4 regions of the Streptomyces sp. NPDC053513 genome follow, and region 4 is predicted to be linked to each of the others. Evidence: riboswitches for the same ligand, from Rfam matches in the RefSeq annotation. Region 4 holds a riboswitch; each other region holds the start of a gene.

Evidence for each region. Region 4 has a riboswitch for cyclic di-AMP ahead of ACIGW4_RS12770 (M23 family metallopeptidase). Riboswitches for the same ligand answer to the same signal wherever they lie in the genome.
Region 1: linked by a shared signal. The riboswitch ahead of ACIGW4_RS06205 (C40 family peptidase) and the one ahead of ACIGW4_RS12770 (M23 family metallopeptidase) in region 4 are both predicted to bind cyclic di-AMP.
Region 2: linked by a shared signal. The riboswitch ahead of ACIGW4_RS19425 (LysM peptidoglycan-binding domain-containing protein) and the one ahead of ACIGW4_RS12770 (M23 family metallopeptidase) in region 4 are both predicted to bind cyclic di-AMP.
Region 3: linked by a shared signal. The riboswitch ahead of ACIGW4_RS22225 (transglycosylase family protein) and the one ahead of ACIGW4_RS12770 (M23 family metallopeptidase) in region 4 are both predicted to bind cyclic di-AMP.

What each region holds. Positions count from the first base shown of each region.
Region 1 is NZ_JBITXP010000003.1:110,311-117,556, forward strand. Features, by position in the region: gene bioD (dethiobiotin synthase) at 1-477, opposite strand, end outside; gene ACIGW4_RS06185 (adenosylmethionine--8-amino-7-oxononanoate transaminase) at 670-1,950, opposite strand; gene bioB (biotin synthase BioB) at 1,943-3,157, opposite strand; gene ACIGW4_RS06195 (8-amino-7-oxononanoate synthase) at 3,301-4,503, shown strand; gene ACIGW4_RS06200 (ATP-binding protein) at 4,674-5,111, shown strand; gene ACIGW4_RS06205 (C40 family peptidase) at 5,256-5,732, opposite strand; cyclic di-AMP (ydaO/yuaA leader) riboswitch at 5,736-5,857, opposite strand; gene ACIGW4_RS06210 (hypothetical protein) at 6,258-6,563, opposite strand; gene ACIGW4_RS06215 (ATP-dependent Clp protease proteolytic subunit) at 6,571-7,188, opposite strand.
Region 2 is NZ_JBITXP010000010.1:97,962-105,207, reverse strand. Features, by position in the region: gene ACIGW4_RS19440 (DeoR/GlpR family DNA-binding transcription regulator) at 1-708, shown strand, start outside; gene ACIGW4_RS19435 (phosphocholine-specific phospholipase C) at 1,021-3,045, shown strand; gene ACIGW4_RS19430 (hypothetical protein) at 3,112-3,711, opposite strand; cyclic di-AMP (ydaO/yuaA leader) riboswitch at 4,079-4,263, shown strand; gene ACIGW4_RS19425 (LysM peptidoglycan-binding domain-containing protein) at 4,268-5,158, shown strand; gene ACIGW4_RS19420 (phosphoribosyltransferase family protein) at 5,142-6,446, opposite strand; gene ACIGW4_RS19415 (hypothetical protein) at 6,595-7,191, opposite strand.
Region 3 is NZ_JBITXP010000012.1:171,187-178,432, forward strand. Features, by position in the region: gene ACIGW4_RS22215 (cytochrome P450) at 1-1,195, shown strand, start outside; gene ACIGW4_RS22220 (transglycosylase family protein) at 1,371-2,324, shown strand; cyclic di-AMP (ydaO/yuaA leader) riboswitch at 2,583-2,756, shown strand; gene ACIGW4_RS22225 (transglycosylase family protein) at 2,760-3,470, shown strand; gene eno (phosphopyruvate hydratase) at 3,779-5,065, shown strand; gene ACIGW4_RS22235 (septum formation initiator family protein) at 5,149-5,619, shown strand; gene ACIGW4_RS22240 (DUF501 domain-containing protein) at 5,642-6,181, shown strand; gene ACIGW4_RS22245 (Ppx/GppA phosphatase family protein) at 6,178-7,092, shown strand.
Region 4 is NZ_JBITXP010000006.1:112,812-120,057, reverse strand. Features, by position in the region: gene ACIGW4_RS12790 (STM4013/SEN3800 family hydrolase) at 1-106, shown strand, start outside; gene ACIGW4_RS12785 (STM4012 family radical SAM protein) at 103-1,434, shown strand; gene ACIGW4_RS12780 (STM4011 family radical SAM protein) at 1,444-2,304, shown strand; gene ACIGW4_RS12775 (SGNH/GDSL hydrolase family protein) at 2,291-3,085, opposite strand; gene ACIGW4_RS12770 (M23 family metallopeptidase) at 3,237-4,178, opposite strand; cyclic di-AMP (ydaO/yuaA leader) riboswitch at 4,183-4,370, opposite strand; gene ACIGW4_RS12765 (tyrosine-protein phosphatase) at 4,722-5,543, shown strand; gene ACIGW4_RS12760 (DUF6126 family protein) at 5,550-5,705, opposite strand; gene ACIGW4_RS12755 (helix-turn-helix domain-containing protein) at 5,724-6,353, opposite strand; gene ACIGW4_RS12750 (aspartate aminotransferase family protein) at 6,428-7,246, opposite strand, start outside.

The sequences.
Region 1 (7,246 bases), on a different contig from region 4:
CGCCCGCAGCGCCTCGGCCGTCAGGGCCGTCGGGTTGAGCGTCCCCAGACCGGCCGGGACCACCACCAGGACCGGCGCGCCGAGCAACGCGGCCGCGTCGGCGAGCGTGCTGCCCTCCTCGTCGAAGCGGACGAGCAGTCCGCCCGCCCCCTCCACGAGCACCAGGTCGTGGTCGGCGGCCAGCTTCCGGGCGGCCTCCGCGACCTCCCGGGGCCCGACCGGGGTGAGCCCGGCCCGCCGGGCGGCCGTTCCGGGGGCCAGGGGCTCCGGAAAACGGGCGAGTTCGGCGGAGGTCGTGGCGCCGGAGAGGCGCACGACCTCGTCGGCGTCGCCCTGCTCGTCGGGGCCGACGCCGGTCTGGGCGGGCTTGAGTACCGCCACCGACCGTCCCGCGGCCATGGCGACGGCCGCCACGGCCGCGGTGACGATGGTCTTGCCGATCTCCGTGCCGGTGCCGGTCACGATGATGATGCCCATGGGGCGTCCTTCCTTGTTCGGTGCGGCTTGTACGGGGTGCGGGTTCAGACGCGGGAGCCTAGGCGCGGCTGAGCGCGCCGTTCCGTTGTGCCCACCCTCCCCCAAGCTCTCGGCTTCGCTCGAGCAGGGGGGACCCCTTGCCCCAGCGGAACGATTGCCCACAACGGGGGCGGCGTCTCTGCCACCACGGCGTCAGCCCGCCTGCGCCGCCGCCCTCACCGCCGCGCAGATGCTGGCCAGGTCCTCGTCGCTCGTCACGTACGGCGGCATCGTGTAGATCAGGTCGCGGAAGGGGCGCAGCCAGACGCCCGACCGGACCGCGGCCTCCGTGGCGGCGGCCATGTCGACGTCGTGGTCGAGCTGGACGACGCCGATGGCGCCGAGCACCCGCACCTCGCGGACACCGGGGAGTTCCGCGGCGGGGGCGAGCCCCTCGCGGAGTCCCGTCTCGATGCGCTTGACCTCCAGTGCCCAGTCCTGGGACATCAGCAGGTCGATCGAGGCGCAGGCCACCGCGGAGGCCAGCGGATTGCCCATGAAGGTCGGCCCGTGCGCCAGGACGGGAACCTCGCCGCGCGAGATGCCCTCGGCGATCTCCGTCGTGCAGAGCGTGGCCGCCATCGACAGGTAACCGCCCGTCAGCGCCTTGCCCACGCACATCACATCGGGTGAGACGCCGGCCTGGTCGGCGCCGAACAGCGTGCCCGTACGGCCGAAACCGGTCGCGATCTCGTCGAAGATCAGGAGCACGCCGTGCTCGTCGCACGCCTCGCGGAGGACGCGCAGGTACTCGGGCGGGTGGAACCGCATCCCGCCCGCGTTCTGCACCACCGGCTCCACGATCACCGCGGCGACCTCGTCCGCGTGGAGAGCGATCTGCTCCCGCAGCATTCGGGTGTACGACTCCTCGTACGTGACCGGCGGCGCGTCGACGAAGACCTGGCGCTGGAGCACGCCCGACCACAGCTCGTGCATCCCGCCCTCGGGGTCGCACAGGGACATCGGCTGCCAGGTGTCGCCGTGGTAGCCGCCGCGCCAGGTCATTAGGAGCTGCTTGCCAGGCCTGCCCACCGAGCGCCAGTACTGCAGGCACATCTTGGCCGCGACCTCGACGGAGACCGAGCCGGAGTCGCTGAGGAAGACGTGCTGGAGCGGTTCCGGGGTGATCTCGACCAGGCGGGTGGCGAGCCGGACGGCCGGCTCGTGGGTGAGCCCGCCGAACATGACGTGGCTCATCCGGCCCAGCTGGTCGTGCGCCGCCTCGTTGAGCACGGGGTGGTTGTAGCCGTGCAGCGCCGACCACCACGAGGACATGCCGTCGATCAACTCGGCCTGGCCGTGCACGGGTTCGGCGAGTCGGAGCCGCACACCGGACGCGGACGCGACGACCAGCGGCTCCGTACGGCCCGGCATGGGGCCGTACGGATGCCAGACGTGCGCCCGGTCCAGGGCGAGGAGTTCGTCGTTACGCATTCGGCGCGAGGTCCGTTCCGGCGCCGCGGCGACGCACGGCCACCAGGTCGGTGCGGGCCTCGTCCGAGGTGCGCACGGGGGCCGCGTGGCCGCCGCACGGGCCGCAGCCGCCGCCCTCCTCCGCGTGCGAGCCGCAGCCCGAGCCTTCCGCGGAGGCCTCCGAGCCGCAGCCGCCCGCCGCGCCCGCCGCCGCGAGCGCGTCCGCGCGGTGCTTCGGCAGGGTGGTCGTGCCCGCGCCCTCCACCTCGAAGCCCGCGTCCGCGATCATGTCCAGGTCGGCCTGGCCGGCCTGGCCCTCGCTGGTCAGGTAGTCGCCGAGGAAGATCGAGTTCGCGATGTGCAGCGCCAGCGGCTGCATCGACCGCAGGTGCACCTCGCGGCCGCCGGCGATCCGCACCTCGACGTCGGGGCAGACGAACCGGACCATCGCGAGGATCCGCAGGCAGCGCTGCGGGGTGAGGTTCCACTCCTTGGCGAGCGGCGTGCCCTCGAAGGGGATCAGGAAGTTGACCGGCACCGAGTCCGAGTCCAGCTCGCGCAGCGCGTAGACGACGTCGACCAGGTCCTCGTCGCTCTCGCCCATGCCCGCGATCAGGCCCGAACAGGCTGACAGGCCGGCGGCGTGCGCCTTCTGCACGGTGTCCACGCGGTCCGCGTAGGTGTGGGTCTTGGTGATGTCCCCGTACGTCGCCTCGGACGTGTTCAGGTTGTGGTTGTACGCGTCGGCGCCGGCCTCCCGCAGCCGCTCCGCCTGGCCGTCCGAGAGCAGACCGAGGCAGGCGCACACCTCGACGCCCTCGTTCTGCTCCTTGATCGCCTCGATCGTCTTGCCGACGCGCTCCACGTCCCGGTCCGTCGGACCGCGGCCGCTGGCCACCAGGCAGACCCGCTTGGCGCCGCCCGCGACACCCGCCGCCGCGGCCTGCGAGGCCTCGTCCGGCTTCAGCCAGGTGTACTTGAGGATCTCGGCCTTCGAGCCGAGCCGCTGCGAGCAGTACGAGCAGTCCTCGGGACAGAGACCGGACTTCAGGTTGACCAGGTAGTTCAGCTTCACCCGGCGCCCGAACCACTGACGGCGCACCTTGCCGGCCGCCGCCACCACCTCGAGCAGTTCGTCGTCGGAGGTCGCCAGCACGGCGAGCGCTTCTTCACGGGTCGGCAGCTCGCGCCGCAGCCCCTTCTCCACCAGCGTGTTCAGCAGGTCCATAACCGCAGATCCTTGCCTACCGCCCGCCCCCGGGCCAAGGAGGAACCGAACAAACGCCCCCGATCGAGGTGTGTGGATGGCCACATCCCGACCTCGGCGTCCTGCGGTTAGGGTCTGTGCGCTGCCTACAAAAGGATCGCCGCATGCCACGGGACGAGGACGCACGCGCCGCGGGCGCCGACGACGCGCGGGCCGCGGGCCCGCGCCGTACCGCCTTCGACTGGACCGACGCCGAGGCGCGCCGCCGGGCCGGGGCGGGTCTCGTCCGGACGCTGCGGCCCCGGGCGGCCGAGTCGGACCTCCTGGACCTGGCGAGCAACGACTACCTCGGCCTCACCCGCCGCGCCGAGGTCACGGAGGCGGCGGCCGAGGCGGCCAGGCGCTGGGGCGCCGGCTCCACCGGCTCGCGGCTCGTCACCGGCACCACCCGGCTGCACACCCGCCTGGAGCGCGAACTCGCCGAGTTCTGCGGCTTCGAGGCGGCCCTCGTCTTCTCCTCCGGCTACACCGCGAACCTCGCCGCGCTCACCGCGCTCGGCGGCCGGGGCTCCCTGATCGTCTCCGACGCCTCCAACCACGCCTCGATCGTGGACGGCTGCCGCCTCGCGCGCGCCGAGACCGCCGTCGTCCCGCACACCGACGCCGAGGCCGTCGTTAAGACCCTGGACGCGCACCCGGGGCGCCGGGCCCTGGTCGTCAGCGACTCCGTCTTCTCCGTCGACGGCGACAAGGCCCCGCTCGCCGGGCTCGCCGAGGCCTGCCGCGCGCACGGCGCCGGACTGGTCGTCGACGACGCCCACGGCTTCGGAGTCCTCGGCGACGGCGGCCGGGGCGCCCTGCACGAGGCCGGGCTCGCGGGCGACGAGGACGTCGTCGCCACCCTCACCCTCTCCAAGTCCCTCGGCAGCCAGGGCGGCGCCGTCCTCGGCCCGGCCCGGGTGGTCGAGCACCTGGTGAACGCGGCCCGCACCTTCATCTTCGACACCGGGCTCGCCCCGGCCGCCGCGGGCGGAGCGCTCGCGAGCCTGCGCCTGATCGCGGCCGAACCGGGCCTCGCCGAGCGGGCCCGTGCCGTCGCCGGGACGCTGCACCGGCTGCTCACGGAGGCCGGGCTCACCTCCGCCCGGCCCGACGCGGCCGTCGTCTCGGTCCACGCGCCCTCCCCGGAGGCGGCGCTGCGCTGGGCGGCGGACTGCCGGGAACAGGGCCTCGCCGTCGGCTGTTTCCGGCCCCCGTCCGTCCCCGACGGCATCTCGCGGCTGCGCCTCACGGCCAGGGCCGATCTGACGGACGCGGAGATCGGGCGCGCGGTGGAGACGATCCTGCGGACCGCGCCGTCGGTCTGACAACCCGTCGGGAGCTCCAAGGGCGTTCCCCGGCAGCAGAGTTCACCGCTTCGGGCGACAGATGGGGACATATCTTGGTGGAACGCCTGCAGGGGCGGCACGATCGGTGGGACTCTGACGCGTAGCGCGATCCGGGGCCGAAGCCCCGGCGGGAAAGGGACAGCGTCGCCATGGCAGACCACCAGGAAGCATCCGTCACGCTGCCGAGCGATCCCGCGTCGGTCCCCACCGCCCGGCGGTACGTGGCGGAGGTCCTCGACGGATGGGGCCTCGACGGTGCCGACGACCTGGCGGACGCGATCCGCCTGATGGTCTCGGAACTGGCCACCAACGCCGTCCTGCACACCTTCGGGCAGTCGCCCACCTTCACGGTCGACGTCCGCCTGGAGCGCGAGGAGCACCTCCACATCGGCGTCACCGACAGTCACCCGCGCTGGCCGCGCCGTCTTCCGGCGGCGGTCCAGCAGGACAACGGCCGGGGCATGGTCATCATCCGCTCCCTGGCGGCGGAGGCGGGCGGCCGGCTCTCGGTCACCCCGACCGAGGAGGGCGGCAAGACGGTCTGGATCACGCTCCCGTGGACCCGGACGGCCGCTTCGTACGTCTGAGACCGTCCTCGTACGGCCACGGGCCGATCCGAGGACAGGCACCGGGGTTTCTTCCCCGGCGCAGGGGTGCGGCGGCGCCACCGCACCCCTGGGGCGGGGTCACGGGCCCCCGAGGCCCGGGACCGGGTCAGTGCCCGGCGGGCGTCATCGGACGCGGCCGTAGTAGACCTTCGACGACCAGATCTTGTCGAGCTTCACCCAGGATCCCGTCTTGGGCGAGTGCCAGATCCTGCCGCTGCCGGCGTAGATGCCCACGTGGTAGACCCTCCCGCCGGAGTGGAAGAAGACCAGGTCCCCCTTCTGTCTGCTGGACGCGGAGACGTGCCGGGTCTTGTTGTACTGCTGCTGCGCGGTGCGAGGCAGCGACTTGCCCGCCTTCTTGTACGCGTAGAGCGTCAGACCGGAGCAGTCGAACCGGGTGGGTCCGGCGCTCCCGTACCGATAGGGGGCTCCCTTCTTGGACGCGGCGACGCTCAGTGCCTTGTTCGCGTAGCTGGTCGCCGCCTGGGCCTCTGGTGCCGCACCCGGTGCGAGCATCGTGCCGCCGACGGCGGCGAGGGTGAGAGCCGAGACGGCTCCGGCCCGGGACAGCAGGAACGGGACGTGCTTCTGCGCAGTCATGCGCAACCCTTCGTCAGCCGCCTGCGAAGGATGACCTGTCGGGTTCGGGCTGGCGAAGATGCCCGGCCGCGGCTGCGGCTTCACCCCAAGGGACGGCCCCGCTGCGGAAACAGCGCGTACGTCCCGTACTGCTCGGGTCCTCCACTCCTGCCGATCCACTCCTGTCGACCAGACGTCCGGGACGGCGGCAGGACTCGGCGTCCGCCCGGACCGCCCCGCCTCGGATGGCGGGGGCTTGTCGTCGACAGGGATCTTGACCTACACCCGGGCTGAAATCCGAGCCGAAACGGCCATATGTGAGGCTCCTCACGACTGATCCATTCGGGTGGACAGGGTGCTTTCGTGATCGCCGGAGGTTTGGCCCACGAGCCCCGCACCAGCGATGGAACGTCCCATTCCGCCAGATGCGTACACCCGTTGCGCAACTCACCCCGCGCATATGTCGACTCGTCGACTACGCCGAACGAGCGAGCGATCCTGCGCCCCCTGTCGGCCGTACGGACCTCGACACGACATGCCGGAATGTCAACTCGCCCGTGCGCGGGGGACGGTGACGCGGTCGGCGCGGCGCTCGCCGTCCAGCACCCGCAGGGCGCGCGCCAGGGTGTCCGCGTGCACCTCGCTCTCGCCCCGCATATGCATGACCGTCAGGGCCTCGCGCAGCGCCTCCGCGCGTCCCACCAGCGCTTGTGCCGCCCGCAGTGCCCCATAGGTATGCGTACCCCTGGATGGGTTGATCTTCCCCAGGAGGTCGACGACTTCGAGGTAGGCGTCGATCAACTCGCCCTCGGCCCGCGTCAGTGCGGGCAGCGGCGGCAGCTCGGGAACCACGGCCGGCTCACCGCGTCGCGCCGGTGTCGCGCCGGCTCGTGATCACGTGGTCCACCAGCCCGTACGCGACGGCCGCGGGCGCGTCCAGGACGGTGGGGCGGTCGAGGTCGGCGTCGATCCGGTCCCGGCTCCGCCCGGTGTACTCGGCGAGCATCCCGGCCGTCAGGTCGCGCAGCCGGAGCAGTTCGCGCGCGTGGATGTCGAGGTCGCTCGGCTGCCCCTGGAGGGGCTCGTCCATGGCCGGCTGCCGGAGGGTGATCCGGGCGCCGGGGAGGACGTGCCGCTTGCCGGGGGTGCCGGCGGCGAGCAGGACGGCGGCGGTGGACACGGCCTGGCCCAGGCAGGTGGTCTCCACGTCGCAGGAGAGCGTCCGCATCGTGTCGTGGATGGCGGTCATGGAGCTGATCGAGCCGCCGGGGGAGTTGATGTAGAGCGCGATGTCCTGCCCCGGGGCCGCGTGGTCGAGGTGCAGGAACTGGGCGATGACGTCGTTGGCCGAGGTCTCGTCGATCGGCGTGCCGAGGAAGACGATCCGGGCTTCGAGGAGCTTCGAGTACGGGTCGAGGGTCCGGGTTCCGAAGCTCGTCCGCTCCGTGAACTCGGGCAGGACATGACGGGCGTCCATGGCTGAGCACCTCCAGCTGTCTGTAAAAAATGTACAGGACGTACAGGCCGTAAGATGG
Region 2 (7,246 bases), on a different contig from region 4:
GCCACGATCCGCCGGGACCTCGACGAGCTGGCCGAGCAGCAGTTGCTGGTGCGGACGCGGGGCGGGGCGGTCGTGCACGGCGTCTCGTACGAGCTGCCGCTGCGGTACAAGTCGACGCGGCACGCGCCGGAGAAGCGGCGGATCGCGGAGGCGGTGGCGGATCTGGTCGCGCCCGGCGAGGTCGTCGGGCTCAACGGGGGCACGACGACGACGGAGGTCGCGCGGGCGCTCGCGCTGCGGTTCGCGAGCGGGCGCCCCGAGACCCCTGGAGCGGCCGTGCCCACGGGGCCCGCCCTGACCGTGGTGACCAATGCGCTCAACATCGCGGGCGAGCTGGCGGTGCGCCCCCAGATCAAGATCGTCACCACCGGGGGTGTCGCCCGCCCCCAGACCTACGAGCTGGTGGGTCCGCTGACGGTCGGGGTACTCAACGAGGTCGTGCTCGACGTGGTGGTGCTCGGTGTCGACGGGGTCGACGCCGAGCTGGGAGTGATGGCGCACCAGGAGGACGAGGCGAGCATCAGCCGGCTCTTCGCGGAGCGGGCGAGCCGGGTCGTCGTGGTGACCGACTCCTCGAAGATGGGCCGCAGGGCGTTCGCGCGGATCTGCGGCCTGGACCGGATCGACACGCTCGTGACCGACACCGGCATCACCCCGGAGACCATGGCGCAGCTCGTCGAGGCCGGGGTGAAGGTCCTCACCGTCTGACGCGCCGTCCGAGCCCGACACCTCGCCCGTCACCTGGCCATGGGCCCGGCGCCCGACCCGCCGCTCCGACATCCGGCTCACCGGCCTGACGCCCGGCTCATCGGCCTGACACCGGACCCACTGTCCGACACCGGGCTCACTGGTCCGACACTCGACCCATTGGTCTGATGTCGAACCAATTACCAGCTTGGTGCCTCCGGTCCCGCGGGTATTCATCGATTAATTACCGCACGGCTGTATACCTTTAAGCTCCCCTCCCCCATCATGTCTCCGACGTGCCGCTGGGGCACGCCGTGACAGGAGGGGCGAGGCATGATTCCCATCAGCCGCAGGGGGTTCGTCGGGATCGGCGCGGGGCTCATGGCGGGAGCCGCGCTTCCGCCGGTCCGGGCGTCCGCCGCCGCGAGCGCCGCGACCGGCACCCTCGCCGACGTCAAGCACGTGGTGGTCCTCATGCAGGAGAACCGCAGTTTCGACCACTACTTCGGCACCCTGAAGGGCGTACGGGGCTTCGGCGACCGCGCCGCCGGCAACCTGCCCGGCGGCTGGGGCACGTTCAACCAGCCCAACTGGGGCGGCCGCCAGTACCCCTGGAAGCTCAGCGACACCCCGCCGGCCGGCGGGGTCGACGGCGAGACCCTCGCGCAGTGCAACGGCGACCTGCCGCACAGCTGGACCTCGCAGCACGCCGCCTGGAACAAGGGGCGCCTCGACAACTGGGTCACGGGCGTGGGCAACACCCGGACGCTCGGTCACCTCGACCGCGGGGACATCCCGTTCCACTACGCGCTCGCCGACCACTACACGATCTGCGACGCGTACTTCTGCTCGACCCTGAGCGCCACGGGCCCCAACCGCACGTTCCTGTGGAGCGGCAAGATCGACGCCTCCAGCAAGGACGGCGGCGACGAGTCGGGCCTCACCTGGGAGACCTACGCCGAGGCGCTCCAGCGCGCCGGGGTGAGCTGGAAGGTCTACCAGAACGCCCAGGACAACTACGGCGACAACGGCCTCGCGTACTTCAAGAAGTTCACCGACGCGCGGCCCGGGGACCCGCTGTACGACCGGGGCATGGGCTCGGTCCCGAAGGTGACCGGTTCGACGCCGGACGACATCGCCGCGGCGATCCGCGCCGACGTCGTCGCGGGGACCCTGCCGCAGGTCTCCTGGGTGGTGGCGAGCGAGGCCTTCTCCGAGCACCCGTACGCCCCTCCGGGGGACGGCGCCCACTTCGTCGACCTCGTCTACCGCGCGCTCGCCGCGAATCCCGAGGTGTTCGACTCGACCGTCCTCTTCCTCAACTACGACGAGAACGACGGCTTCTTCGACCACGTGCCGCCGCCGGTCGCACCGCCCGGCACGCCCGGCGAGTACCTCGACGGCGTGCCGATCGGCCTGGGCTTCCGCGTCCCGATGATTGTCATGTCCCCGTGGACCCGGGGTGGTTGGGTGAGCTCCGAGGTCTTCGACCACACCTCGGTGCTGCGCTTCATGGAGAGCTGGACGGCGGCGCTCGGCACCCCCGCCGCCTGCCCCCACATCAGCGCCTGGCGGCGGAAGGTCACCGGCGACCTGACCGGGGTCTTCGACTTCGCCCACCCGGTGTACGGAGTGCCCTCCGGCCTTCCGTCCACGGCGAAGGTGATCGGACAGGCCACCTGCGGCCCGCTGCCGAACCCGGCACCGCAGAACAACGCGCTGCCCGCCCAGGAGTCCGGCACCCGGTCGGCGCGCGCCCTGCCGTACCAGGTGAACGGCAACCTCGACCGCTTCGAGTTCGGCGCCGCGGGCAAGATCCTCGCCTGGTTCTCCATGACCAACCAGGGCGCGGAGGCCAAGCGGTCGGCGCACTTCTCGATCCACCCGCACCAGTACCGGGACACCGCCGCCTGGCAGTACACCGTCGACCCCGGCGGCACGGCCACCGACTACTTCAACATCGGCCTCGGCTCCGGTTCGGGGAAGTACGACATCTCGATGATGGGCCCGAACCGCTTCCTGCGCCGCTTCATCGGGGACGCCTCCAAAGCCGGCAAGGACGTCGAGGTGGCGGCCCGGTTCGCGCCCGAGGCGGGGACGGGCAGGACGGCCCTGTGGTTCAGGATGACGAACGCCTCGGCCGGGCCCGTCACCTTCACGATCCGCTCGAACGCCTACCGCTCGGACGGGCCGTGGACGTACACGGTGCCGGCGAACTCCAGCCGCGAGGACTTCTTCAACGCGGTGGCGTACAACGGCGGCTGGTACGACTTCACGATCCTCGCCGACATCGACGGGAGCTGGTCGCGCCGGTACACCGGCCACATCGAGACCGGAGCCCCGAGCGTCAGCGGCTGACCCCCTCCCGCATGCCGGGCGGCGCGGCCTCCGGTCCGCCGCCGTCCGGCACCGGGCGGCGCGGCGTCAGCGGCCGGCGTGCGCGGCGCGGCGGACCGTGGCGTCGAGGAGCGCCACCGCGTCGGCTCCGGTGCGGCCGGGGGCCCGGTTCCACGGCCCGATCAGCCCCTGCCACCCGCGCGACCGCAGTTCGGTCATGATCCAGGCGGCCGCCTCGTTCATGGTGTCGGCGCTGCCGTAGCCGAGCCGGTGGGCGGCGAGGAGGGCCCCGCAGACGCACCGGGCGCCGCGCGCGTCACGCAGCTTGTACGGGGCGTTCTGCCAGCCCCACTCCGTCAGCACCAGGCGTGCGTAGCCGAGGTGGACCGAGGGGCGGAGCTCGGTCTGGCCGATGCGGCGCCAGGTGTGCAGCCGGTCCGGCAGCACGGCTCCGAGCCGTCCCGGGATGCGGCGCTCGGCGGGGAGCTCCGGGGGCAGGGCGGCCAGGGCGTCGGCCACGAGCCGCTCCACCGGCACGCTGAGCAGCGCCCGCCAGCCCTCCTCCGGCGGCGACTCCCGGGGGGTGGTCCAGTCCGTGACGATCCGCTGCCAGGTGGCGCTCTCGAAGAGGGCTGCCGCCTCGCGGTCGAGGGCATCGGGGCTGAGCAGGGCGGAGGAAGGCGGCATGGGGGACTCCTGAGTCGACTCCCCTCATCTTTCAGGATGGAATGTCTGTTTTGTGGCTTTCACCCTCACACGGAGAGTCGCCCGCCCCCACCCCCTCGACGAACACCCCACCATATGAATTACCACCTCATTTACCCATGAAGGGAATTACGCACCAAATAGGACATTGCGCTTCGAGTGACACGACTCACTCGCACGACTCGACGGCCTGGCGCCCCTCTCCCCCACCCCGTACCGCGCAAGGAAGTTCACCCCCCTCCCGGACGGCATCGATCTTGAATTGACCGAATTCCGTGATCCATTTCCGGATATCAGAGACCCCCTCCCCTTGTTATCCGTCGCATTACTGGCCTACGGTCACCTCCATTCGAGCGGAACGCCCAATCCTGCCGCCGCTCGGTAAACCTCCCTTTTCACCCGACGGCAGGAGCGGGGGACCCACGAATACGCCGGTCCGGAATCCGGAACGGCTCGGGGTGAAGCCGCGTGCGCGCGGCCGGACATCTCCCGTCCGAACCCGACAGCTCACCCCGCAGGCGCCGGAGAGGAAACCGTCATGCCTGCTCACGGTAAGCACCGCCGCCCCCGCCGCAGCCCCGTCTCCCGGGGCCTCGCCCTGGTCGGCACGGGTGGCGCCGCTCTCACCCTGCCGCTCGTCGCCCCGGCCGTCGCCGGCGCCGCGCCCGTGGCCGGCGCCCCGGAGATCGCCGCCCAGTCCCTCGCCGCCCCCGCCGCGCACACCACCGCCAAGGCCCCCGCCGCCCCGGCCGCCGCGCACACGTACACCGTCGTGAGGGGCGACTCGCTTTCCCTGATCGCCCACAAGAAGGGAATTCAGGGGGGCTGGAAGAGCCTTTACCGTGCCAACAAGAGCGTCGTGGGTGACAACCCGTCACTCATTCGCCCCGGCCTCGAACTGACGATTCGTCGGGATTCCGCCAAGGCCGCCCCCGCGCAGGCGAAGGCGAAGAAGTCCGCCACGACCGAACGGGCGAGCCGCTCCGAGCGCCGGCCGGCCGCTCCCGCCGTCGCCACCGGTACGGGCGCCTCCGCCGCGCAGGCCGTCCCGGCCGTCGCCGCCGCGCCCGCCGCCGGCAAGGCGGCCCCCGCCGCCGCCACGAACTACGCCGACAACCTCGACGGCTGGATCCGGGAGTCCCTGGCCATCATGGGCCAGCACGGCATCCCCGGCTCCTACGACGGGATCTACCGCAACGTCATGCGCGAGTCGTCCGGAAACCCCCAGGCCATCAACCTCTGGGACTCCAACGCGGTCGCCGGCACCCCCTCCAAGGGCCTGCTCCAGGTCATCGAGCCGACCTTCCTCGCCTACCACGTGCCCGGCACCTCCATGGACCTGTTCGACCCGGTCGCCAACATCACCGCCGCCTGCAACTACGCGGCCGACCGCTACGGCTCCATCGACAACGTCAACTCGGCGTACTGACCCTCTGCCGCCGGAAGTGTTCGGCGAACCAGGAGGTGGCGAGGTCCGCCACCTCCTCCAGGGCGCCCGGCTCCTCGAAGAGGTGGCCGGCGCCCCCCACCACGGCGAGCCGGTTCTCGCAGCGCAGCAGGGCCAGGGCCCGCCGGTTGAGGTCCAGGACCATCGCGTCCGCGCCACCCACCACCAGGAGCGTCGGGGCGCGCACCCCGGCCAGGCGGTCGGCCGCGAGGTCCGGCCGGCCGCCGCGCGAGACGACGGCGCTCACGGCTGACGCGGGGTCGGCGGCCGCCCACAACGCGGCGGCCGCGCCCGTGCTCGCGCCGAAGTATCCGAGCGGGAGTCCCGCGCCCTCGCTTCTCCCGCCCAGCCACTCCGTGGCCCCGGCCAGCCGCTCGGCGAGGAGCGGGGTGTCGAAGACACGCTCCCGGTCTCCCGCCTCCTCCTCGGTCAGCAGGTCGAAGAGGAGGGTCCCCAGGCCCGCCCGGTTGAGCACCCCGGCGACCGCCCGGTTCCGGGGGCTGTGGCGGCTGCTGCCGCTGCCGTGGGCGAACAGGACGATGCCGCCGGCGTCCTCGGGCACCGCGAGCCGTCCGCCGAGGGTGACCCCGGAGACCGGGATCCGTACGTCCGTGCCCTGCGCGCCGGGGTTCCGCGCGGCTCTGCTCCGGTCCAGGCAGGCGATGACCTCGGCGTCCGGTGTCTGCGAGAAGTCCTGGTAGAACTGCCCGATCGCGAAGAAGAGGTCCGGCGTGTGCACGCTGACGGCCTCGTCGGCATCGCCGCCCACGCGGGTCGTCCATCCCCGCGGTGCCACCGGGACGGCGAGGACGATCCGGGCGGCGCCCCGGGCCCGGACCACCCGGCAGGCCGCCAGCGCCGTGGCCCCCGTCGCCAGCCCGTCGTCGACCACGACGACCGTCCGCCCGTCCAGGGGCACGGAGGGCCGGCTGCCCCGGTAACGGCGGGCGCGCTGGTCGAGCTCCGCGTGCTCGCGCTCCTCCACCGCGGCGAGGTCGTGGTCGCTCACACGGGTCTCGCGGAGCACCCGCTCGTTGAGCACCCGCACGCCTCCCTCGCCGAGCGCCCCCATCGCGAGCTCCGGCTGGTGCGGCACGCCGAGCTTCCGTACGAGACAGATGTCGAGCGGTGCGTCGAGGGCCTCGGCGACCTCCGCCGCCACCGGCACACCGCCCCGCGGAAGCCCGAGGACCACGACGTCATGGCCCTTGAGGTGGTCGAGCCGGGCGGCGAGCTGCCGCCCGGCGTCGGTGCGATCGCTGAAGAACATGGTCCGCCGCCCTTCCGCTGGTGCGCGGCTCGGGCGCGGGGCGGAACGGAGTGCCCCGTCCCCTGCCCGTCCTTCCAGGGTAGACGCGTCGCCCTCGTCGCCGGGGCGCCCCGGACGGCGGGCGGTGTCCGACGAGGTCCCGGCGCGGTCAGCGGGACTGCAGGGCGTCGAGGGCCACGGTCTGGGCTATGGCGAGCCGCCGGTCGAGCTCCGGGTCGGCTATGTCGAGCACGTACCGGTCCCGGATGCCGAAGAGCTTGTCGGCGGACATGACGGTCCGCCCGCCCTCGGCGAAGTCGAAGTGGTACGGCACGACGAACGGGACGAGGTCCACGAAGGGCAGGAAATCCCAGGCCCGCCGCAGCAGCGCCACCACCTGGTTCCGCTCCTGCCCCGTGGCCTCTCCCTCCTCGCCGTCCCGGCTCAGGTGCCAGGTGCTCCGCAGGAAGGACGCGCCGAAGTCCTTCCGGAAGCCGCCCAGTCGGGTGCCGGAGGCTCCGAACACGTCGTACGTCGCGCCGAGGTCGATGACCTGACGGGCCTTGAAGGTGAAGAGGACCTGGCGCCGGGACTCGTCGGTGTAGAAGGTGACGTGCTCCTTGAGCGCCATCCTCTTCTGGTGGGCGAAGGCGACGAGTTCGTCCTCCTTGCCGTCCGGTCCGACGGTGTGCACCAGGTAGCGGTTGGCCATGGGCGTCACCTTCTGCCGTACGAGGAAGCGGCGCTGCGACTGTGCGAGGCCCATCGGTCGTGCTCCTGCCGGTCGTGGACGGTCCCTGGAAGACCGCCCCCTTGAGGTT
Region 3 (7,246 bases), on a different contig from region 4:
CGTCCACCGGACGACGCTGCCCAGCGGGGTCGAGGCCTGGCTCGTGACCCGGTACGCGGACGCCCGGCAGGCCCTCGCCGACCAGCGGCTCTCCAAGAACCCCGCGCACCACGACGAGTCCCCGCACGCGAAGGGGAAGACCGGCATCCCCGGCGAGCGCAAGGCCGAGCTGATGACGCATCTGCTCAACATCGACCCGCCGGACCACACCCGGCTGCGGCGGCTCGTCTCGAAGGCCTTCACCCCGCGCCGGGTCGCCGAGTTCGCCCCGCGGGTGCAGGAGCTCACGGACCGGCTCATCGACGCCTTCGCCGAGAAGGGGAGCGCCGACCTCATCCACGAGTTCGCCTTCCCGCTCCCCATCTACGCGATCTGCGACCTGCTCGGCGTGCCGCCGGAGGACCAGGACGACTTCCGGGACTGGGCCGGGATGATGATCCGGCACGGCGGGGGCCCGCGCGGCGGGGTCGCCCGGTCGGTGAAGAAGATGCGCGGCTACCTCGCCGAGCTGATCCACCGGAAGCGGGAAGGCCTGCGGCAAGAAGGGGCGGACGACCTGATCTCGGGGCTCATCAAGGCCTCCGACCACGGGGAGCACCTCACCGAGAACGAGGCCGCCGCCATGGCCTTCATCCTGCTGTTCGCCGGCTTCGAGACGACCGTCAACCTCATCGGCAACGGCGTGTACCAGCTGCTGCGCCATCCCGATCAGCGCGCCCGGCTCCAGGCCTCGCTCGCCGCCGGGGAGACCGGCCTCCTGGAGACCGGCGTCGAGGAGCTGCTGCGGTACGACGGGCCCGTGGAGATGGCGACCTGGCGGTACGCGACGCGGGCGCTGACCATCGGCGGGCAGGAGATCCCGGCGGGCGACCCGGTGCTCGTGGTGCTCGCCGCCGCCGACCGGGACCCGGAGCGGTTCGACGGGCCGGACACACTCGACCTCGCCCGGCGCGACAACCAGCACCTCGGCTACGGGCACGGCATCCACTACTGCCTGGGCGCGCCGCTCGCCCGCCTCGAAGGACAGACGGCGCTCGCGACCCTGCTGACCCGGCTGCCGGACCTGCGACTCGCCGCCGATCCGGCCGAACTCCGGTGGCGCGGTGGGCTCATCATGCGCGGTTTGCGCACGCTTCCGGTGGAGTTCTCCCCTTCCGTACCGGTCCCGCCCACTGATGCGCCATCAGAAATGTGATCTTCGTGTGATCGTGGCGCCATCGACTTGTGACGGACGTTCGAATGCGGCTACGTTTCCCGGCAGTCTCAGCCGTCACGCGAAAGGCGCTCCTATGCGTTCCGGGAACGGACGACACCGTCGCCCCCGTCAGGCCCCCGCCATCGTCGTCGCCGCGGGCGTGACCGGATCCGCCATGGCACTGCCGTTGCTCGCCACCGGATCCGCCTCCGCCGCCGACGCCGCCACCTGGGACCGGGTCGCCGAGTGCGAGTCCGGTGGCCAGTGGAGCGCCAACTTCGGCAACGGGATGTACGGCGGCCTCCAGTTCACCCAGGACAGCTGGGAGCGGAACGGCGGCCTCGCGTACGCGCCCAGCCCCGACCTGGCCAGCCGCGCCCAGCAGATCGCGGTGGCCGAGAAGGCGCTCGCCAAGGGCAGCGACGAGTGGGCCACCTGCGCGCCGATCGCCGGCCTGACCAACGACGGCAAGGCCACCGGGGTGAACCCCGGCCCCACCGTCGTCCCGACGGCGCCCACCGGCCCCCTGCCCGAGTCCGACCGCACCGCCGGCACGCCCGCGGCCCCCTCGGCCGCCGGGAAGGCGGGCCGGTCCGCCGCGTCCGCGACCCCCTCCGCGCCGGCCGCTCCGGCGACCTCCGCCACGCCGACCTCGCCGGCCACGTCCACCGCGCCCGCCACGCCGACGGCCCCGGGCACTCCCGACGCGTCCGTTACGCCCGGTACGCCGGATTCGTCCGACACGCCGAAGACTGACGCCCCGTCGACCGCGCCCGGCACCGGCAAGCACCGCGGCGAGGCCGCCCCGGAGGAATCCGGCAAGGCGGACAGCTCGCCCGAATCGGGTCGACACGCTTCGAGTGCGGACAAGGTGGGGGAAAAGGTCGAGGCCACGCCCGCCACTGACGAGGCGAAGGATTCGGGCACAACGGACAGTCAGAACACTTCGGGTGAATACACCGTGCGTCCGGGCGACAGTCTGTCTGGCATTGCGCAGGAGAACGAACTCCCCGGGGGCTGGACCGCCCTCTACGACGCCAACCGGCAGACGGTGGGCACCGATCCGAACCTCATCCTGCCTGGTCAGAGCCTTGACCTGACGGTGGGTTCGACGACAGCGGCCGGTTAGTTCGAGGGCTTATGTCCGGTTCTGGGCAAGTGAGACATGAGTCTCTTCGCCCCAACTGGCGTGTCGCGTCCGCAAACTTTGCTTCCGTCACCTCTCACCTGCGCAAACACCGCCCGCCGGAGGGCGAACAGGGGCGATTTTTCCTCGATGTGCCTCTTTGAACTTCCGGCGGGTCTGTGTCTACGGTCTTCATCGCTCGCCACCGCGGGCCCCGTCGACCGAAACGCCGAATCCTGCCGTCGGTCGATGGGAACAGTCGTCGCGCAAGCGCCGAAGGCAGGAGTGGGGGACCCAAGGTAAGTGCCGGGCCCGGCCGTTGAGACAGACGGCCGACGACCGGCTTGGGGTGAAGCCGCGTGCAAGGACACGCGGCCGGGCAACTTTCCGGCCCGAACCCGACAGCTCACCTCACAGGCGTCGGTGAGGAGAATCCCCATGCTGTTTTCCGCCAAGGGCAAACACCGTCGTCCCTCCAAGGCCGGCCAGGTCGCCGCGCTCGTCGGCGTCACCGGCATCGCCGTCGCCGCCCCGCTGATGACCGCGGGCACCGCCTCGGCCGCCACCTCCGCCGAGTGGGACGCCGTCGCCCAGTGCGAGTCCGGCGGCAACTGGGCCATCAACACCGGCAACGGCTTCTACGGCGGCCTGCAGTTCACCAACTCCACCTGGGCCGCCTTCGGTGGCACCGCCTACGCCCCGCGCGCCGACCTGGCGTCGAAGTCCCAGCAGATCGCCGTCGCCGAGAAGGTCCTCGCGGGCCAGGGCAAGGGCGCGTGGCCGAGCTGCGGCGTCGGCCTCTCCGGTGCCTCCTACGACGGCGGCGCCGCCGAGAGCGCTCCGCAGCAGCAGGCCGAGCCCCAGCAGGCCGCCCCGCAGCAGGCCGCCCCGAAGCAGCAGGAGCGTCGCGCCGAGCAGCCGACCACCCGCAGCGAGCAGCGCAAGGCCCCCAAGACCGTCACCACCCCGACCGGTGAGAAGGTCAAGAAGGGCGACGGCGAGTACAAGGTCGTCACCGGCGACACCCTCAGCAAGATCGCCCAGGCGCACGGCGTCAAGGGCGGCTGGGCCAAGCTCTTCGAGCTGAACAAGGACGTCGTCCAGGACGCCGACCTCATCTACCCGGGTCAGCAGCTCCACCTGAAGTGAGTCCGGCGGCCCGCGTGAGTCCGGCGGCTCACGCGGCCCCGACGACCCTCCCGCGGTGACCACCCCGGTCCGGCGTGCCTCTCCCCCGTGCGCGCCGGACCGGGGTTCCCTGTTTCCGGGGGCTCCGCGGTTACTGTCCAGTAGATCTGGGGTCCTTCGTCCCGGGATGCATGCCCTTGGGTCCTTTTTCGTCCCAGCGGGCGGGCGCCCGACCGACCGGAGCCCCCGAGCCGGTTAGGCTCTTGTCGCAAGGCCAAGCGACCCTGCACCGACCTTGCGTCACATCCAGCGTCACATCCCAGAAGGAGATGCTCGTGCCGTCCATCGACGTCGTCGTAGCCCGGGAAATCCTGGACTCCCGAGGCAACCCCACGGTCGAGGTCGAGGTCGGCCTCGACGACGGCAGCACCGGCCGTGCTGCCGTTCCGTCCGGTGCCTCCACCGGTGCCTTCGAGGCCATCGAGCTCCGCGACGGTGACCCCAACCGTTACCAGGGCAAGGGTGTCGAGAAGGCCGTCCTCGCCGTCATCGAGCAGATCGGCCCGGAGCTCGTCGGCTACGACGCCACTGAGCAGCGCCTGATCGACCAGGCCATGTTCGACCTGGACGCGACCGAGAACAAGGGCTCGCTCGGCGCCAACGCCATCCTCGGCGTCTCCCTCGCCGTCGCGCACGCCGCCTCCGAGGCCAGCGACCTCCCGCTCTTCCGCTACCTGGGCGGCCCGAACGCGCACCTGCTGCCCGTTCCGATGATGAACATCCTCAACGGCGGTTCGCACGCGGACTCCAACGTGGACATCCAGGAGTTCATGATCGCCCCGATCGGCGCGGAGTCCTTCTCCGAGGCCCTCCGCTGGGGTGCGGAGATCTACCACACCCTCAAGGGCGTCCTGAAGCGCAAGGGCCTCTCCACCGGCCTCGGCGACGAGGGCGGCTTCGCCCCGAACCTGGAGTCGAACCGCGCCGCCCTCGACCTCATCGTCGAGGCCATCAAGGAGGCCGGCTACACCCCGGGCACCGACGTCGCGCTCGCCCTCGACGTCGCCGCGTCCGAGTTCTACAAGGACGGCTCGTACGAGTTCGAGGGCAAGTCCCGCTCGGCCGCCGAGATGACCGAGTACTACGCCGAGCTGGTCGCCGCGTACCCGCTGGTCTCCATCGAGGACCCGCTGTTCGAGGACGACTGGGACGGCTGGAAGGTCATCACCGACAAGCTGGGCGACAAGGTCCAGATCGTCGGCGACGACCTCTTCGTCACCAACCCGGAGCGCCTGGCCCGCGGCATCGAGGAGGGCACCGCCAACGCCCTCCTGGTCAAGGTCAACCAGATCGGTTCGCTGACCGAGACCCTCGACGCCGTCGAGCTCGCCCAGCGCAACGGCTTCAAGTGCATGATGTCCCACCGCTCCGGCGAGACCGAGGACGTCACCATCGCCGACCTCGCCGTCGCCGTGAACTGCGGTCAGATCAAGACCGGCGCCCCGGCCCGCTCGGACCGCGTCGCCAAGTACAACCAGCTGCTGCGCATCGAGGAGATCCTCGACGACGCCGCGGTGTACGCCGGCCGCAGCGCGTTCCCGCGCTTCAAGGGCTGACACCCACGCTCATCCGTACGTCCCCGTACTCGGTCCCGTACCGTGTGCGGGGACGTACGCGTGAACAGGGGAGGCGACACGACATGGCCGCGAAGGACCGGGACCGGTTCTCGACCGCGACCCGGATCAGACTGCTCGGCGAGCAGACCGCCGCCCGTGTCTACCGCTCCCAGACCCGCCGTCAGGCCCGCCGCTCCCGGCTCACCGGCCGCGCGGCCTTCCTCGCCCTCGTGGTCTGCTCCCTCGTCGTGGCGCTCGCCTATCCGATGCGGAGCTACGTCTCCCAGCAGGGCGAGATCGCCGAGCAGGAGCGCAAGGCCGCCGAGGCCGCCCGGCGGGTCGAGGAGCTGAAGGACGAGAAGGCCCGCCTCCAGGACCCGGCCTACGTCCGCCGCCTCGCCCGCGAGCACCTCCACTACGTGATGCCCGGCGAGACCGGCTTCACCGTGAACGACCCCGACGCGGAGCGACGGCCCCGCGCCGACCAGGGAGCGGCCGACCGCCCCTGGTACGACAACCTCTGGGACGGCGTCGACCACGCCGACCGCCCGTAACGACCTGACGAGCAAGGCAGACATGGAAACGCCCCCTCCGCAGACCGAACGCACCGAGCCCACCGACACGGACGTCGCCGCCTTCGAGCTCCAGCTCGGCCGCCCGCCCCGCGGCCTGCGCGCCATCGCGCACCGCTGCCCGTGCGGCAACCCGGACGTCGTCGAGACCGCGCCCCGGCTCCCCGACGGCACGCCGTTCCCCACCACGTACTACCTGACCTGCCCCCGGGCGGCCTCGGCCATCGGCACCCTGGAGGCCAACGGGGTCATGAAGGAGATGCAGTCCCGGCTCGCCACCGACCCGGAGCTGGCCGCCGCCTACCGGGCCGCGCACGAGGACTACATCGCCCGCCGCGACGCCATCGAGGTCCTGGAGGGCTTCCCGAGCGCCGGCGGGATGCCGGACCGGGTCAAGTGCCTGCACGTCCTCGTCGGCCACTCGCTGGTCGCCGGCCCGGGCGTGAACCCGTTCGGCGACGAGGCGCTCGCGATGCTGCCGGAGTGGTGGGCGAAGGGCCCCTGCGTGAACCCGTGCACGGACGAAGGGAAGTCCTCGGAATGACCCGGGTCGCCGGAATCGACTGCGGTACGAACTCCATCCGCCTCCTCGTCGCCGACGTCCACCCGGAGACCGGCGAGCTGATCGAGCTGGACCGGCGGATGACCATCGTCCGGCTCGGCCAGGGCGTCGACAAGACGGGCCGGCTCGCCCCCGAGGCCCTGGAGCGGACCTTCGCGGCCTGCCGCGAGTACGCGGAGGTCATCAGGGAACTGGGCGCCGAGCGGCTCCGCTTCGTCGCCACCTCCGCCTCCCGCGACGCCGAGAACCGCGCGGACTTCGTGAACGGGGTCGTGGAGATCCTGGGCGTCGAGCCCGAGGTCATCACCGGCGACCAGGAGGCCGAGTTCTCCTTCACCGGCGCCACCGGCGAGCTGCACGGGGACGACCGGCGCCTCGTCGTCGACATCGGCGGCGGCTCCACCGAGTTCGTGGTCGGCAACAAGCACGTCGAGGCCGCCCGCTCCGTCGACATCGGCTGCGTCCGGCTCACCGAGCGGCACGTCCGCCACGACCCGCCGACCGCCGAGGAGGTCGCCGCGATCCGCGCCGACGTCCGTGCCGCGCTCGACCTGGCCGCCGAGGCCGTGCCGATCGACACGGCGGAGACCCTCGTCGGACTCGCCGGCTCCGTCACCACGGTCGCCGCGATCGCCCTCGGGCTCCCCGAGTACGACTCCGAGAAGGTCCACCACTCCCGGATCTCCGCCGAGCAGGTCGCCGAGGTGACCGAGCGGCTCCTCGCCTCCACCCACGACGAGCGGGCCGCGATCCCCGTCGTCCATCCCGGCCGGGTCGACGTGATCATCGCCGGGGCGCTCGTCCTGCGGGAGATCGTGGAGCGCGTCGGGGCCCGCGAGGTCGTCGTCAGCGAGCACGACATTCTCGATGGGATCGCCCTATCCGTCGCATAGTGGGCGCCTATCGAGCCCTCCGGCGACACCCCGTCGGAAAAGGTTCGTGAAGTTCTTCACAAGGAAAAGGGCCCCGTGGGCACCCGAGGAAGGTCTTTAGGCCCTCCGAGGGGTACCCCGGGGCCCTTTCGCAGGTGCGGAGGCCGATTCGCTC
Region 4 (7,246 bases):
GGAGGACGGCTTCACCGGGCACCGGCTCGGCCACGAGGTCGTGTGGACCGTGCCGTACGCGCAGTTCGTCCTGCCGGGCCCGGACGGCGAGGAGGCCACGGCATGAGCGGCACCCCCCGTCCGTACCGGAGCTACGTCTACGCCTACCCGCACAAGACGGCGTACCGCGCGCTCCCCGAGCGCCCGGAGCTGTCGGCGCTCTGGGCCGGGGAGCCGAAGGACGCGCTCTCCCTGTACGCGCACATACCGTTCTGCGAGGTCCGCTGCGGCTTCTGCAACCTCTTCACCCGGATCGGCGCCCCGGACGAGCTGACCACCCGCTACCTCGACGCCCTCGACCGCCAGGCCGTCGCCGTCCGCGAGGCCCTGGGGGACGCGTCGCCGGTGCGGTTCGCCACGGCCGCGTTCGGCGGCGGCACGCCCACCTTCCTCACCGCCGCCGAGCTGGAGCGGCTGTGCGACATCGCGGAGAAGCGGATGGGCGTGGACCTGCGGGCGGTGCCGCTCTCCGTGGAGACCTCGCCGGCGACCGCGACCGCCGACCGGCTCGCGCTGCTCGCGGACCGGGGCGCGACGCGGCTCAGCATCGGCGTGCAGAGCTTCGTGGAGGCCGAGGCGCGGGCGGCGGCCCGGCCGCAGCGCCGCGCGGACGTCGAGGCGGCGCTCGGCCGGATCCGGGACACGGGCGTGCCCGTGCTCAACATCGACCTGATCTACGGCATCGACGGGCAGACGGAGCGGTCCTGGCGGGTCTCGCTCGACGCGGCCCTCGCCTGGCGGCCCGAGGAGCTGTACCTCTACCCGCTGTACGTGCGCCCGCTCACCGGTCTCGGCCGGATCCAGGACCCGGCGGCCGCCGACCGGGAGTGGGACGAGGCGCGGCTGCGGCTGTACCGGTACGGCCGGGACCACCTCCTGGCGCACGGCTACGAGCAGGTGTCGATGCGGATGTTCCGCCGCGCGGACGCGGGCCCCGCCGGGCCGGACGACCACGCCTGCCAGACGGACGGCATGATCGGCCTGGGCTGCGGTGCCCGCTCGTACACCTCGGCCCTGCACTACTCCTTCGACTACGCCGTCGACATGCGGGAGATCCGCTCGATCATCGACGCGTACACGGAAACGGAGGACTTCTCCCGCGCGGAGGTGGGCCGCGCGGTGGACGGGGACGAGGCGCGTCGCCGGCATCTGCTCCAGTCGCTGCTGCAGGCCGAGGGGATGCCGGTCGCGGGGTACGAGGAGCGGTTCGGTTCCTCGCCGTTCGCGGACTTCGGCCCGGAGCTCGCCCGGTTCGAGGAGTACGGCTGGCTCGCGGACGCCCCGGCGGGGCTGCTGCGGCTGTCGCCCGAGGGGCTCGCGCACTCCGACGGGCTCGGCCCCGAGCTGTTCTCCCCCGCCGTGCGGGCCGCGATGGCCGCGTACGAGGCGAAGTAGGCGGCGGCCGTGGACCTGACCCTGCTCTACCGGGGCCCGCTCTCCTCCTGCGACTTCGACTGCCCGTACTGTCCCTTCGCCAAGCGCCGGGACAGCCGGGAGCAGCTGCGCGCGGACCGGGCGGCGCTCGAACGGTTCACCGGCTGGGCCGCCGCGCAGACCGGGGACCGGCTGCGGATCCTCTTCACCCCGTGGGGCGAGGGGCTGGTCCGCTCCTGGTACCGGCGGGCGCTGGTCGAGCTGTCCCGGCTGCCGCACGTGGAGCGGGTGGCGATCCAGACCAATCTGAGCTGCCGGACGGAGTGGCTGGCGGAGGCGGACCCGGAGAGCGTGGCCCTGTGGTGCACCTACCACCCGGGGCAGACCCCGTACGAGCGGTTCCTGGCGAAGTGCCACGAGCTGGCGGAGCGGGGCGTGCGGTACAGCGTCGGGGTGGTCGGTCTGCCCGAGCACCGGGAGCACGCCCGCCGGCTGCGGGAGGCGCTGCCGCCGCACGTCTACCTCTGGGTGAACGCGGCCGAGGGGCACGCGTACACCGACGCGGAGGCCGAGGGGTGGACGGAGCTCGACCCGCTGTTCCCGTACAGCCGACATCCGCACCGCTCGGCGGGGCTGCCCTGCCGCACCGGGGAGTCGGTGGTCTCGGTGGACGGTGAGGGGACGGTGCGGCGCTGCCACTTCGTCAGGGCCGAACTGGGGAACCTGTACGACGGTTCGTACCGTGCCGCGCTGCGTCCCCGCGCCTGCCCCCTCGCCGTCTGCGACTGCCACATCGGCTACGTCCACCTGGAGACGCTGCCGCTGTACGACGTGTTCGCCGGCGGGGTCCTGGAGCGGATCCCCGCCGCACCGCGAGCTACAGGGGCATGAGGTCGGGGCGCTTCGCCTCGACGTGGTCGCCGGAGCTCTCGCCGCGCAGCCGGCGCCCGATCCAGGGCACCAGGTACTCCCGGGCCCAGTGGATGTCGTCCTTGCGGACCTCCAGCGTGCCGCGCGGCGGGACCGGCGGCCAGGGCTGGTCCGGGTCGGCGGGCACGGGCAGGCCGATCACCTGGGCGGCGCGCAGGGCGACGCGGGTGTGTCCCTCCGGCGAGAGGTGCAGCCGGTCGTCGTCCCAGGCGCGCCGGTCCTGGACGGACTTCAGCGACCACAGGTCGAGGACCGGGCAGCCGTAGCGGTCCGCGACGGCCCGGACGTGGCCGTTGTAGGTGGCGATCTTGCCGCGCAGGTGCTTGAGGAGGGTCACGCCGCGGGTGTCGAAGCCGGTGGTCACCATGACGGTGCCGACGGCGGAGGTCAGGTCGGCGACGGCGCGCTCGAAGCGCTCGGCCACGTCGTCCGGGTCCGTCCCGGGGCGGATGATGTCGTTGCCGCCCGCGCAGAAGGTCACCAGGTCGGGGGCGAGTTCCTTCGCCCGCGGGACCTGTTCCGCCACGATCTGGTCGAGGAGGCGCCCGCGTACGGCCAGGTTGGCGTAGCGGAAGGCGTCGTGCTCCGGCAGCTGGTCGGCGAGCAGGACCGCGAAGCGGTCCGCCCAGCCGACGTACGTCCCGTCGGGGCCGGGGTCGCCGACGCCCTCGGTGAAGCTGTCACCGATCGCCGCGTACGACCCGAATGCGTTCTTGTCTGTTGATCTCGAATCGTCTGCCACGGGAGCACATCCTTCCTCTTCGGATGTGACCTACGCGACCGTAAGGAGGGGTTGACGGTGGGTGATATATGCCACCGATAAAGAATTTGCCAAAGCCGGAATACGCCGGGGCCCGGCACGTGAGTGCCGGGCCCCGGGTGCCGATGTGGCGTCAGATGCTCACGCCGTGCTGGCGCAGGGCGGCCAGCGGGTCGATGTCGGAGCCGTACTCCGGCCCGGTGCGCATCTCGAAGTGCAGGTGCGGGCCGGTGACGTTGCCGGTCGCGCCGGACAGGCCGATCTGGTCGCCGCCGCTGACGGTCTGGCCCGCGGAGACGGAGATCGAGGAGAGGTGGGCGTACTGCGAGAAGGTGCCGTCGGCGTGCTGGATGACGACCTGGTTGCCGTACGCGCCGCCGTCGCCGGCGGAGTAGACGGTGCCGGGGCCGACCGCGTGGACGGGGGTGCCGGTGGAGGCCATGAAGTCGACGCCGGTGTGGTAGCCGGAGGACCACATGGAGCCGGCCTGGTGGTACGGCGTCGACATGCCGGCGCCGGCGATCGGGGCGACCCAGCCGGAGGAGGAGGTCGTGCCGGCCGACGAGGACGGCGACGAGGTGGTGGCGGCGGGCGCGGCGGCCGGGGCCGAGGAGCGCTCGCTGCCGCGGGAGGCGCGGGGGGCGCTGTCGCCGTTCTTGCCGGAGCCCCACGAGCCCTGGTGGTCGGGCTTCGGCGCGGCGGTGTTCTTCGTGCCGAGGGTGAGCTTCGTGCCGGGCAGGATCAGCGAGGGGTCCGCGCCGATGACCCGGCGGTTGTCCTTGTACAGCTTCTGCCAGCCGCCCGCGAGGTGGTGCTCGGTGGCGATCTCCGAGAGGCAGTCGCCCCGGACGACGGAGTACGTCTTCGGCGCGGCCTTCGCGGTGGCGGGGGCGGCGGTCTGCACGTGGGCGACGGCCCGGGCGGGGGCGGCGGCCGGGGCGGCCTGCTCGGCGGCGTGGGCGCCGGTGGCTCCGAGGAGCGGGAGGGCGACGACGGCGCCACCGGTGCCGGCGGCGGCCATGCCGCGGGTCAGACGGTTGGACTTGGGGCGGCGGTGCTTACCCTTCGCGGGCATGGCGAATTCCTCTCCGGCGCCTGCGAGGTGAGCTGTCGGGTTCGGACTGGAGATGTCCGGCCGCGTGTTCACGCGACTTCACCCCGAGCCGTCCTTCTTCGAGGGATCGGCGACTTACCTGGGTCCCCCGCTCCTGCCTCGTACGGGTGAGTGCGGATTCCGGTCGGTGGCAGGATTCGGCGGTCCGTCCGGATTGAGCGCGACGCTAGACGAGGGGGGTCGGCGTGAACAAGCCGCAGTTTTCAAGTGCGCCGGGATTCTTCGGGATCCTGCTGATATCCGGCCGGAATTCCGGTCACCCTCCGTGGATGACGGTCCTTCGATCTCCTTTTCCCGGGGGGTATTTGGAAAAGACGATCAGGCACGGTCCGTCACGGTTATGACGCTGCTCACGCGCCGATTCCCATCTCCCATTCAACCGGGGCGGGTTATGTCGAACTCCCCAATACGGACAGATCACCCATTCCCGTCCGAGGGGGTGCGTGCCGGGGCTCCCAGCCGGGATGATTGCGCCAGAAACCGATCGACAGAACAGGAGCAGCCGTGACGCAGCAGCTGCCGCAGGTCCCGCCCGCCGAAGCCGCCGAGCCCGTACTGACGGAGGTCCGCAACTTCCGGGACGTGGGCGGCCTGCCGACGACGGACGGGCGCGCCGTCCGCCCCGGCCGCCTCTTCCGCAGCGGTCACCTCGCCCACGCGACGGAGGACGACGCCGCCTTCCTCGCCTCGCTGGGCCTGCACACCGTCTTCGACTTCCGCAACGAGTCGGACCGGAAGGTCGAGGGCGCGGACGTCGACCTGCCCGGCGTGCGGAACGTGAACATACCCCTCAACGACCCGGCCGACGGCAAGGAGTTCTGGAAGCTGGTGCGCGACGGCGAGATCGCACAGCTGCGGGAGGTCCTCGGCGACGGCAAGGCGGCCGCCCGCATGTCCGACTCGTACCGGAAGATGGTGATCGAGCGGACCGTGGAGCACAGCCGGATCCTGCACTCCATGGCGGAGGAGAGCGTCCCGGCGCTCATGCACTGCGCGGCCGGCAAGGACCGGGCGGGGCTCGCCGTCGCGATCACCCTGCTCGCGGTCGGCGTCGAGCGGGAGGCCATCGAGGCCGACTACGTGAAGTCGAACGCCCCGCACCGCCGCTACAAGGTGCGCCGCAGCTCCACCTCCCCGGACGCGATGTCGCCCGAGGTGATGGAGCTGCTGAGCCCGCTCTTCGACGCGCGGGTGGAGTACCTGCGGGCCGCCTTCGAGGCGATCGAGGCGACCTGGGGCTCGGTGGACGCCTACCTCGCGAAGGGTCTGAAGCTGGCCCCGGAGACCCGCGAGCGCCTGCGGGAGCAGCTGCTCACGGAGGCCTGAGGCCGCCTACTGGTTCTGCGCGCCCATCATGAAGAGCAGATAGAGGAAGCCGGCGAAGAGGTGGCCTGCGATCAGGTAGGCGAAGAGGCGCAGCACGAGCCCCTTGGGGAACTTGCCTTCACCGCGCTCCTCGCCGGTGACCGGTGCGGACTTCTCGGACATGTCGATCCTTTCTGGACGTCAGCGCCGGTGCGGGGTCCCGTCGCCGAGGCACAGCTCGGCGACGGGGCTCTGCATCAGGGTGTGGACGAAGAGCAGCTCGGCCCCGCCGGACGTGGCGGCGCCGATCCGGTGCGGGGTCAGCGAGTCGAAGTGCGCGCTGTCCCCGGGATCGAGGACGTGGACGGCCTCGCCGAGCGCGAGCCGGACCCGCCCCTCCAGGACGTGGATCCACTCCTCGCCGGGGTGGACGCGCACGATGTCGGCCCGGGTGGCGTACGGCACGTGGACCCGCAGGCACTGGAGGGCGCGCCCGGCGCCGCCCGCCTGGCGGTAGATCCAGCCGTCGGCCTCGACGGGTTCGGAGCGGTCGGCCCGGACGACGGGGTCGCGCTCGGGGGGCGCCTCACCCAGGAGCTCGGAGACCGTCGTACCGTAGATACGGGACAGGGCCAGCAGCATCGGCAGCGAGGGCTGCCGGTTCCCCGTCTCCAGGCGCGAGAGGTGGGCCGGCGAGAGGCCGGCCCGCTGGGCGGCGGCCTCCAGGGTGAGTCCGCGGCGGCGGCGCAGGGCCCGCAGCTGCGGGGCGACGTCGGGCAGGGCGTCGGAGGGGGCGGGGTCCGGGGAGGTGTCCCCGGGGACGTGGTCCATGCCTCCATTCCGCCAGGATCGTGCCTCTGAGGCAAGTTTCTTGCCTCAGAGGCAAAAACAACGTCGAGAACCGGTCAGCGCTGCGCGACCGCCTGCTTGACCAGCGTCTTTCCGAAGTCCCACATCAGTCCGCCGCCGCCGTGGGCGTCGTCCATGACCGCGGTGAAGGCGGTGACGAACCGGTCCACGTCCGCCTCGTCGATGATCAGCGGCGGGATCAGCTTGATCACCTCCAGGTGGTCCCCGGAGACCTGGGTGAGGATCCGGTGCCGCTGGAGCAGCGGGACGACGACCATCTGGGCGAAGAGACCCTTGCGGGCCGCCTGGAGCATCGTCCAGCGCCCGCGCAGTCCGAGCGAGGACGGCCGCCCGAACTCGATCCCGATCATCAGGCCGCGCCCGCGGATCTCGTGCAGCAGCTCGTACCGCGGCACGAGCTCCCGCAGACGACCGGAGAGCAGGTCGCCGATCCGGCGGGCGTGCGCGACGGTGCCCTCGTCCTCCATCACCGAGAGGACGGCGAGCCCGGCGGCCATGGCCTGGGCGTTCGACCCGAAGCTCGCCGAGTGGACCAGGACCCGGTCCATCGACGAGTAGACCTTCTTGAAGATCCAGTCCTTGCCGAGGGTGGCGCCGACCGGGACGTAGCCGCCGGAGAGCGCCTTGGCGACGCAGACCAGGTCCGGCTCGACGCCCTCCTCGTGCTGGTAGGCGTAGAAGTCGCCGGTCCGGCCGAGCCCCGTCTGCACCTCGTCCGCGACGAGCAGCGCGCCGTGCCGGTGCAGCAGCTCCTGGGCGTCCCGGAGGAAGCCCGGGGGCGCCGCGTGGACGCCCTTGCCCTGGATGGGTTCGACGACGAAGGCGGCCACGTCGCCCCTGCGCAGCTCCCGCTC